Regions from separate parts of the Acetobacter senegalensis genome, predicted to be linked through region 1. Evidence: riboswitches for the same ligand, from Rfam matches in the RefSeq annotation. Region 1 holds a riboswitch; each other region holds the start of a gene.

Region 1 (3,283 bases):
ATGTACGGTTTTACGTTTTTTCTAGCGTAAAAATTGGAAAAATAGCTTGCACTATAACGCAGTTTTTTTAAGGTTTTTCTAAGAGTGTGAAGTTCTTCTGCTGATAGGCGGCGGATATAGCTTCCCTGTTTTGTTATTTTATGATCAAGCGGTTTAAGAAGGTCTGGAACAAGAGTGTGCAAAGGTGTTCTCAGGAACATTTTTTTGCCAAGGAGGGGGTGACCTTCTATCCACGCCGAAAGTGAAATTATCAAGATTGTTAACGGTTTGGACTTTAGTTCCTGATGTAATAACTCATGAGATTTTCTTCTTTCTTCTTGTGCGATATCAATCAGAATTTTTTTAAGGCTACTGTCAGCAATTTCCATTAACATGTTTGGAAGCGTATCCTGACAAAATACATCCCAATCACGCGCCTTGCCCAGTAAGCGTCCGATACGACGCAACTCTTTCTGGAAATGCTTAAGAGTATGATCGTCCTCATAATGGGCGAACAAGCGCAGGATCGTCCGAACCTGACGGATTGCGACCCGCATCTGATGGATGCCCTCCATCTCGCTTTGTTCTACAGCAGGCAGATTCAGTATTATTCCGTTCAGGCCTGTTCTCGCCAAACTCCGAAACCCTCCGAGCAAGGTAATTTTCCGGCTTAAGTTTTGAAATTTTGTTTTTTTCGAAGGGGGCGCCGATCCCGTTAGTAGGAAATATCCTCTTTCTGCCTTTGAGAGAACGCCCAGGCGGAGCGGATTATCAGCCATAACTTTTAAAGCAAGATCATAAAGAGCTGTCACTGGCCCCCTTTTGAGCTCCAGTTCTAGTTCCTGAAGATCAGTAGCCTTCTCTCCGCTCCGAAGGACTCCGTCATCAAGGGAACATTCCACTAATGCCCCGTTATGTTCAAACGTATGGACTGTTCTGCGAATGTCGGTCGTCCAGACCGGAGCCAGTTTTCCTCTGAAATCCTTCCTCCAGTTCCGTAAAGGCGTGCCTGAAAGCAGATCAAGGTCAGGTTGTTCTGAAGTCACATGCCATTCCCATTCTTTGCGATGGAAATTCAACTGACGTTTGCTCTGCTGAGTTTTCAAGGTCTGAACATACTGCCCACCGGTCTGTCTGACCCGCAGAGAGAAGCCGACCTGCAACAGGTCAAGCTCTGGTGTATCATAATAGGCTGTTACCTGATGCATCTGAGCAGGTGCCGTTCCTGCGGCTTTTAATGCAATGGTATTCTCAAGCAAAGGATATGCATTAGATGGGAAAAGAAACTTCACTTCAATTTCCAACGGAACTGACGCTTTACTGGGAGCCATGGCTTTAATACGGCCCGCTACCAGACCGCTTTCCTGTTCATTTAAAGGAGATCATGAACAGCAAACGTCTCCGTTACAATCGGATGGCAACGGCGCAAAGATTTTCTTCGGAATGAGACTGCGATTGCAGTAGGAAGATCAATCCATACCCCTCAAGCTATTGTATTTAATGGATATATAAGGGCGGTGACTGGAAAACCGTATGACCGTGGATGGAGCCATGATTGCTCCATCGCTTGACATGATCGGCACTTTGCCGCAACAGCGTTGCACGTTGGTTCCGCTTCATAGATACGTCTGTAAAGCGGCTAAGAGGGAATGTGACAAGGCTCCTGATCAAAGGGAGCTACAAGCACAGCCGCCCCCGCGACCGTGACCGGAAAGATCGCTCTATGCCACTGACCAATCGTCGGGAAGGCGGGTGATCGTTGGGGAAACCCTGATTCCGCAAGCCGGGAGACCTGCCAGCAGACTATTCAACGGGCAGCCGGGGTGTGCTGCAACCGGTTGGACGTTTCTTGCTGCCCTTGACAGCTAGAGTTCCGCCCGTGGTGCCCCAGGTTGCAAGCAAGGCTGGGTCATGACCGCAAAACTCTTTGTTTGCACAACGTGCCGTGCGGGTGAGCCCGTAGTGGAAGGGCAGCCGGTGCCGGGAAGACGTCTTTATACCCTTCTTACCTCCCAAAGCCTACCCTCCGGCCTGGAAATCATTCCTGTGGAATGTCTCTCCGCCTGCAACAATGGGTGTGTGATTGCCTTAAGTGCTTCTGGCCGATGGAGCTACGTATATGGCAGGCTGACGGAACAGGATGTCCCTGACATTCTTGCCGGGGCGGAAGCCTATGCCGCTACACCTGATGGTCTGGTGCCCTGGCGGCAACGCCCACAGATATTTCGCAAACAAAGTCTTGCCCGCCTTCCTCCGCAGGAGAATTGAGATGACAGCCATGCCACACGTCGGAACAGGCCAGAGTACCCTTGAAAAAATTCCGGTAACCATCATTACCGGCTTTCTAGGCGCAGGTAAGACCACCTTGATTCGCCACCTCATGAGTCATCCTCAAGGGCGACGGTTAGCTGTTCTGGTCAATGAATTCGGGACGTTGGGGGTAGATGGAGAAATTCTCAAATCCTGCGCCGATGAAAACTGTCCTGCCGAAAATATTCTTGAACTGGCAAATGGCTGTATTTGTTGCACGGTGGCAGATGATTTTATTCCTACGGTCGAACGGCTTATGGCGCTTCCCGAACGGCCCGACCACATTCTGATAGAAACATCCGGTCTGGCACTCCCCAAACCGTTATTGAAGGCGTTTGACTGGCCTACTATCCGTTCTCGTATCACGGTAGATGGCGTTATCACGCTGGCCGATGCAGAGGCGGTAGCCGAGGGGCGTTTTGCTCCAGACACAGAGGCGGTGGATGCACAGCGGCAAGCCGACGATAGCTTGGACCATGACACACCTCTGGCTGAGGTGTTTGAAGACCAGCTTGCCTGTGCCGACCTTGTCCTCCTTACCAAGGCCGATCTGGTCGATGAGACCTGCCTTAACCGCGCACGGGATATGATCAATTCGCTTACTTCGCGTACCCTGCCCATTATTCCAATCAAGGATGGAACGATTGATCCGCAGGTTGTTCTTGGCCTCAATGCCCAGGCTGAGAACGATCTGGCTGCACGGCCATCTCACCATGATGGCGAAGACGACCACGAGCATGAAGACTTTGACAGCGTGGTGATTGATCTACCGGAAGTCACCGATCCTGCTGCCTTGGTTGACGCGGTACGCTCGCTTGCCCGCACTCAGCATATCCTGCGTGTGAAAGGCTACGTCGCCGTTGTCGGGAAGCCGATGCGGATGGTGTTGCAAGGTGTGGGAGAACGTGTGCGCACGCAGTATGATCGTCCTTGGGGTAAGGAAGCCCGGCGAACGCGCCTTGTGGTGATCGCGGAGCATGATCACGTTGATGCT
Region 2 (3,283 bases), 480 kb from region 1:
GGGAGAGGATGAATCGGCATTGTTCTTTTGTGAGATCTTTTGCGCCCAGATAGGGTCTGGCGGCCCCGCTTTGAACGGGGAAATCCATGACATTACTCACGGCCTGTCTCCTATTAGTTCGAATTCTTTAAACAATCATACGTCTAGCCTGTGTCCACTTGCTGGCGGCAAACTTCGTCTAACGGAACAACGGAAATTCAGGACAACGAGATCATGACATCAATAGTCCGGTGCTATGTGCGACAATACATGCTCATCGCGGCTTTTTGCGCCCCGATCAGGTTCTGGACCGCAATATAGGCTTGCGCGTAATGTTTCCCTGATGCGTCTGCTGATATATCGGGAAGTGCCATTATCATCTCCATCGCCGCGTCCAGAAGCGGCCTGAAATGTGCTTCCAGATAGTTGCCGCGTTCGTGATACGTGATTGGTAAATCGGCCACCATCATTTGAAACAGTTCATAACCATTCTGCTGCAATTGTTCTTCTTCTGGCAAAGACACATCACTTCCCAAAAGGGAAACCACACAGGTTCGATCCGGTGCCAGAAGAAGGATCTTCTCAAGCAAAGGATGAAGAACATGAGAAGACCGCGCGATAATAGGCAATCTCATGGGTCGGCCTCTTCTGCGCTCTTTGGCATCTGACCACACCGCCTGAGCAAATCGCGAAGTTGTTTGATAACCGGGAAGACTTCCTGATTGTGATCTCCGCCGAGGTCTTTCCAGGCGGCCTGTTCCAACTCGACAATCTCGCGATCTTCAGAGAAGACGCGCTCCGTGAATGCGACCACTATTGGCCAGGCAATATCCAGTAAAAAAGGCACTTTCAGTCGTTTGATCGACAACAGACCGAAGACACGGTTGGTCAGCTCCTCACGGTCCTGCGGGAGATACGAGATCCACAGTTCCATCACGGGATCCTCAATCCCTTGCGTTTCAATACGCAGGCTCTGATAGGGATATTGTGTCCTGATGGTCATGACGTCCCGATAGGCAAAATCCCGACCGTCACGGCGTCTCTGGCCGTAAATCAGCGCCTCACTCAAAGGCTGCTTGCCGCCCGTTCGTGCAAACGTGTAACGGGCCTCAACAAAATCATCTCCGTGATCCATTCCCAGAAACCGTGGCTTCATTTTGCCGACAAGTCGGCTGTGCAGAACCTGGTGATTCATATCCATCAGGTTTTCATGCATGAAACTGTAATGACAGTTCACCACCTGGCCGAAGCGCCGCGTGCGGTAACTTCTGTCTCTCACCCTTGGAAAGTCAGGGAATGGGGTTTTGTCCGCAAGAGACTGATCCCCCATAAAAACAAAAATGAGCCCATCTTTTTCTCGACAGGCCCAAGTCCTGAGACGCAGACATTGCGCTTCGGCAGAAACATTGGGCGAAACACATTGTCCGTCTCGGTTATATTTCAAACCATGAGCGATACAGCTTAGAAGATCACCATGGGCCTCTCCTTTTGCGAGCAGAACCTGCCGATGGGCGCACAGGCCATCCAGAGCGTAAGGCACACCGCTTCTGGGACGCACGACGACGATATGCCGTCCTGCAAACCGGACATCGATTGCCTTTTCCCGTCCCAATTCACGGGACCAAGCGACAGGATACCAGAAGTCCGGATTGGTTCTGACTCGTCTTAAATCGATCTGTGCCGCGCACACTGAATGGTCTGAAATTTGGTGAAGCTCGTTTTCCATTGCCTCGGCATTTCAACTGGCTCAGCGCAAAGCGAAACGAAGCAACACCCCGACATAGAGCGTCATACCGTCTCTCACAGTTTCTCTGAGCAAGTGTACCCGTTACCAATACCGGACAGAATGGGTCATTGTCCGGTGACTGAATCTCAAGTGTCTAACGGATCAATGCTGTCTGCAGCACAAAAGCGTCATTCGTATATCGGCCAGAAATGATGGGGGAAAAACCCTGGCCTGAAAAGAGTCCATCGCCTGATTCATCAGGAACGACCGAGGCATGAGGCAGACAGGCATATATTCTCTCCTCCCTTCGGTCATCCCGCCCGATGGTTGGTGGCTGAGCAATGGCAGGTCTCCTGGCTCACGGATCATGGCCAACTGGTTCCAACCTTCCCGTCCCCTATGGGAACAGTGGTCCACGTTCAGAGCGAACGAACCAGCGGCATACCGCCTACAGTTGCGGGAGCAGCCTCCGACTTTGCGCCTGGACGGTCGTCTGACCAGTGCGTGACGGAGTTCCCTATTAACCCGCTTGCGCGGGACCATTGAAGCGTTTGCCTCTGTAACATGCCGCCAAACGCATCCAGCGTGCAAGCTGGAACATCATGGATGGGGCAGAAGGCAGATATCAGTTTTTCGCATGTAGAACGTCCGTCTAGCTCGCCGACACGCCGGAAAACAAGCGCCACATTGATAGTGTCTCTGGCTTTATCTCCTCCGGGTAAAACTTTGCTTCCATCAACCCATGAACGATATTTATGTTTTTATGAAATCAAATCATTTTTGTTCACTGTATCATTCGGGCATAAAGCAGACACCGCTCTTACCAGCGCACATGACGATGACCACGACCTGAGAGAACTGGAAACAAAAATTGGGACCCCCTCGAATTCCCATAAATAAAAATCTGGTTTTTCGTGGTAAAAGGGATGAAGAACCATAATGATTAAGGACTTTACATTCAGTATCAATCGACTTCGCTTTGATGAGAACTATCATCCATCCGATAAGACGCGCCTCACGACCAATTTCGCCAATCTGGCGAGAGGGGAAAGCCGTCAGGAAAACCTGCGTAATGTCCTGCTGATGATTGACAATCGTTTCAATGATCTGGCCCATTGGGATAACCCCAATAGGGATCGCTATTCCGTCGAGCTTGAAATCATTTCCGTCGACATGGATATCGATTTTTCTGGCAAAAGCGACAGCTTTCCGCTGATCGAAGTTCTGAACACGACGATTGTCGATAAAAAAGCCAACAAGCGCATAGAAGGTCTCGCAGGGAACAGTTTTTCCTCGTATGTGCGGGACTATGACTTCAGCGTGTTGCTACCGAAATATAACAAAGATAAGACAGAATTTAACGTTCTTGATAATTACGGGAACTTGCATGGAAATCTTTTTAAGAGCGTTGTGAATTCCACGGCATACAAAAATAATTTCAGGAAATCCCCTGTCATATGCCTTAGTGTCTCAACCAATCGGATCTATCGTCGGACAGAAAATCAGCATCCTGTATTGGGTATTGAATATCAGCAGCGCGAATTTTCCCTGACGGATTACTATTTTAAAAAAATGGGA
Region 3 (3,283 bases), 470 kb from region 1:
AGATTGGAGCCCGGCGGGTCTTCTCCTGTTGTATAGACCCCATACACGCTCACATTTTTGGTGATATCGAATACGGGACCGATACGGAAATTGTCGGGATTGTAGTGTCCCTTGAAGCTGGTGGCGGCGCTGTAACTGCCATCCTGATTGTAATTCTGCCGGTTCAGCGAAAGCCAGTCGTACCGAAATTCCCCGACAAGCCGCAGATCGTCGCGAATGGTCAGCACGTCTTCCATGAACAGCCCGGCCTGCACCATGGTCGTGGGGGATTTCTTGTAGGGATATTCCCCGGCGAAGTCTCCCAGTCCTGTCTGTTCAGGACTGGCGAGAGAAACGCTGTCGGCATAATCCGCGTTGGGAAAACCACGGTTGCGGATAAAGCGAAGATAGTAGGCATCGCCGCCGAGAATGAAGCGGTTCTTCATGCCAAAAATTGTGGAATCGAACCGGGCGTAGAGACTGTCGCCGACCTGATGCTGGTTCTGGAAAACGTAGAATCTGTCGCGTCCGATGCGGCCCGGTGCAATCGTGTTTCCACTTGCGTCTGTGCTGCCGGCAGAACTGATATAACTGAGGCTTTCGGCGTTGTTCCACAGACGTTTCGAATAGATGAAGTAGCTGCTGTTATGGATCAGGATGTTTGGTGTGGCCTGCCATTCCAGATGAAGCGTTGGCGTGGCGTTCACCGAACTCGCCTGTGCATTACGCACATTATAATAACGCCATATCGAGACTTTGGTAATGCCAAGCCCTTGTGAGGAACTGAGCAGACCGCCCACACGTCCCCCTGTCTGCGACAGATTGACCAGCGGTGTGCCGTAATAGGTGGAGAGGCGATCGGTCAGATAATCCATGCTCAGCCGAGCAGTGAATTTGTCCGTCGGCTTCCACAGAAGGGTTGTCGTGAAATCGTTCGAGTGAGGGTCAGCCCCTTTCACATAGCCATCTGAAGATGTACGACTGAAATCCGTGCGCAGAGCCAGTGTTTTAGTGATTGGCACTGAACCACCGATCCCGGCATTCCATGTATTAAAGCTGCCGTAGGACAGCAGGGCATTTGCATGCGGTGCATCGAAGGCGGGGTCACGGGTTCGCACATCTTCCGTACCGCCAACCGCACCCTGCCCATAAAGAACGGAGGATGGCCCCTTCAGGATCTGCACGCTTTCCAGATTGAAGCTGTTCTGAGGGCGGTTCACCATTGTGGTGGGACCGAAATAGATCCCGTCCCGCAGCACGAGGATCTGATTGCCGCTGAAGCCTCGCATCAGGAGCTGCGCAGGGCTTCCGGGCGAACCGCCAGATGTCACGCCGGGCGCGCTGTCTGCAGCGTCCTCGGCCTGGGCATAGCCACGCTGCATCATCAGGTCATGTGAAACGACATTGATGGTGGCGGGAGAATGCTGAATGGACAGACCCAGCTTGCCAGCGATGGCCGGAGCTGTCTTGAGCGTCGGGGTCTTGCCATAAGACGTTATCTCTTCGGGCGCGCCATTCCAGAGAGTGGACGGTTTCTTAAAGGGCTGTGCTTTTGCCTTCTTGGTTTGGACTGTTGCGGCACAAACAGACGAAACACAGCCAACACTGATAACTAATAGGCCAAAGACGCGGGGTACGGCACGCACGACAATTGCTCCGACAGGGCGTCACCGCGGTGGAAACGACCGAGCATCGTTTCGCCCCCGACACACCCCGTTCGGCAGCTCCGTCCGTGACTTTCACGCTATGGCAGGTCTCCTGGCTTGCTGGTCATCGGCAGGTTGGAGCCTTCCCGTCATCAATCGAAGATAACAGTGGCGTTTGTTCCGACAGCCTCACAGCATACAGTTGCGGGGGCAGCACCGGTATTGCACCGGTTTCCCTCTTAGCCTTCCATGTGGCAAACACACGGAAAGAACCATGGCTGGTTGTCTCTAGACAGGAAACAGCGGGTTCTTGTCAACAGAAACAACCTGTTTCCAGTTCTCGATTGTGAAAAGCAGTCTATGAATTCAGGTTCTGACACGAGAGGAAAAAGAATGGGTTTGTAACGGTTTTGTGCCGGTCAGGAAGTGATTATGCCACTCCTGCTTCGAAAGCGGGAAGGCTGCTTCCTACCTAAACTTGGTCGCGGGAAATCACGCTAGCTGTGTCCGCTATGCAGAAACGGCATCCAGCAATTTTATGCCCAGAATGTCGGCAGAAGCTGACATAGCCCTGGATGCATGAACTTTATGCTTTATGAGGGTAGGGGCCTTTATTTCAGTAGGAGGTCATGCGTGTGCCGAAAAAAGTTCATTAAAACAGCCTATTAATCTTGCTTTGCTCTCAACTTGCGGTTGCCGCAAGCTGAGAACCAATCCTGTCCCCGCACCATCTGAATTTGCGATGCGAACGCATCATGAACACCAGTCCGGAAACGGGCGGGGTTTTCGTTTGTTCGCTGCCCGACGCAACCGTCATGATGCCGACGAGATTGCCACGCACATTGATCTGTAGTTCCAGCTCTTCGCGCCGCATATTCGTCCGGTTGTCGCAGGTGCCCTCGTTGCTTGCCGTCGAGCAGCCGAGTAAGGTGCGGGAGATCATGGAGTACCCTCGCATCCATTCCATGGCGGATTGTCGTTGCCTCGAAAACGAAGCATATTTTCCTGCAAGAATTTAATGAGGTCAGACATGACTGTTCTGCGGCTGAACCACATTACTTTGGCAGTCAGAAGATGGTTGCTTGCTTCGGGACGGTTTGTCTCACACTCTGATCGACCACGGTAGACTGGCAGGCAATGCAGGAGGGCGAATGGGAGGAAACCATGCAAAATCTCAAAGGAAGGCCGAGCTTGCCAGTGCATGCTGCGCCAAAAGTGCCGTCGCTGAAGATGGTCTCGCATCCTTTTGGTCTTTGATGTGACGGAACATATAACTATGGTAAACCCGACATAGGCACCTTGGATGGGCTGATACCAAACTCTCTTTTGAAGAGTTTTGCAAAGTGCGAGCTGTTTGAATATCCAACCTGTAAAGCGACGTCTGTTACGCTTGTGGTTTGGCGCATAAGTAAAGATTTAGCCCTATCCATGCGAATTTTTTGTAAAAACCCATAGGGACCGTTCTGATAGTATTTTTGAAATCCGTCTTTTAAACGCTTTTCGGAGAGACCGACCCGTTCTGCGAGCATTTTGATTGTCCATGGCTCGGCGAGGTGGGTGGTCAGTAACGCGGCGGCTTCACGGATACATGCTTCGTAGCGACCCGCCTGGCGCCATAGTGCTGCTTCCTTGTCGCTGTCGAAAGCTTCCAGCACTTC

Evidence for each region. A riboswitch is a leader RNA that binds a small molecule or an ion and turns the genes downstream of it on or off. The one in region 1 is predicted to bind cobalamin.
Region 2: another riboswitch for cobalamin. It lies ahead of ASN_RS14445 (Rieske 2Fe-2S domain-containing protein); the one in region 1 lies ahead of ASN_RS16485 (DUF1636 family protein).
Region 3: another riboswitch for cobalamin. It lies ahead of ASN_RS14470 (TonB-dependent receptor); the one in region 1 lies ahead of ASN_RS16485 (DUF1636 family protein).

Annotation. Positions count from the first base shown of each region.
Region 1 covers NZ_LN606600.1:3,581,303-3,584,585, reverse strand. Annotated here, with positions in the region: gene ASN_RS16490 (CYTH and CHAD domain-containing protein) at 1-1,310, opposite strand, end outside; cobalamin riboswitch at 1,569-1,793, shown strand; gene ASN_RS16485 (DUF1636 family protein) at 1,891-2,247, shown strand; gene cobW (cobalamin biosynthesis protein CobW) at 2,249-3,283, shown strand, end outside.
Region 2 covers NZ_LN606600.1:3,103,915-3,107,197, reverse strand. Annotated here, with positions in the region: gene ASN_RS14450 (hypothetical protein) at 234-527, opposite strand; gene ASN_RS14445 (Rieske 2Fe-2S domain-containing protein) at 611-1,705, opposite strand; cobalamin riboswitch at 2,032-2,264, opposite strand; gene ASN_RS14435 (DUF1852 domain-containing protein) at 2,645-3,283, shown strand, end outside.
Region 3 covers NZ_LN606600.1:3,110,078-3,113,360, forward strand. Annotated here, with positions in the region: gene ASN_RS14470 (TonB-dependent receptor) at 1-1,625, opposite strand, end outside; cobalamin riboswitch at 1,711-1,917, opposite strand; partial or broken gene ASN_RS14475 (hypothetical protein) at 2,291-2,478, opposite strand; gene ASN_RS14480 (helix-turn-helix transcriptional regulator) at 2,900-3,283, opposite strand, start outside.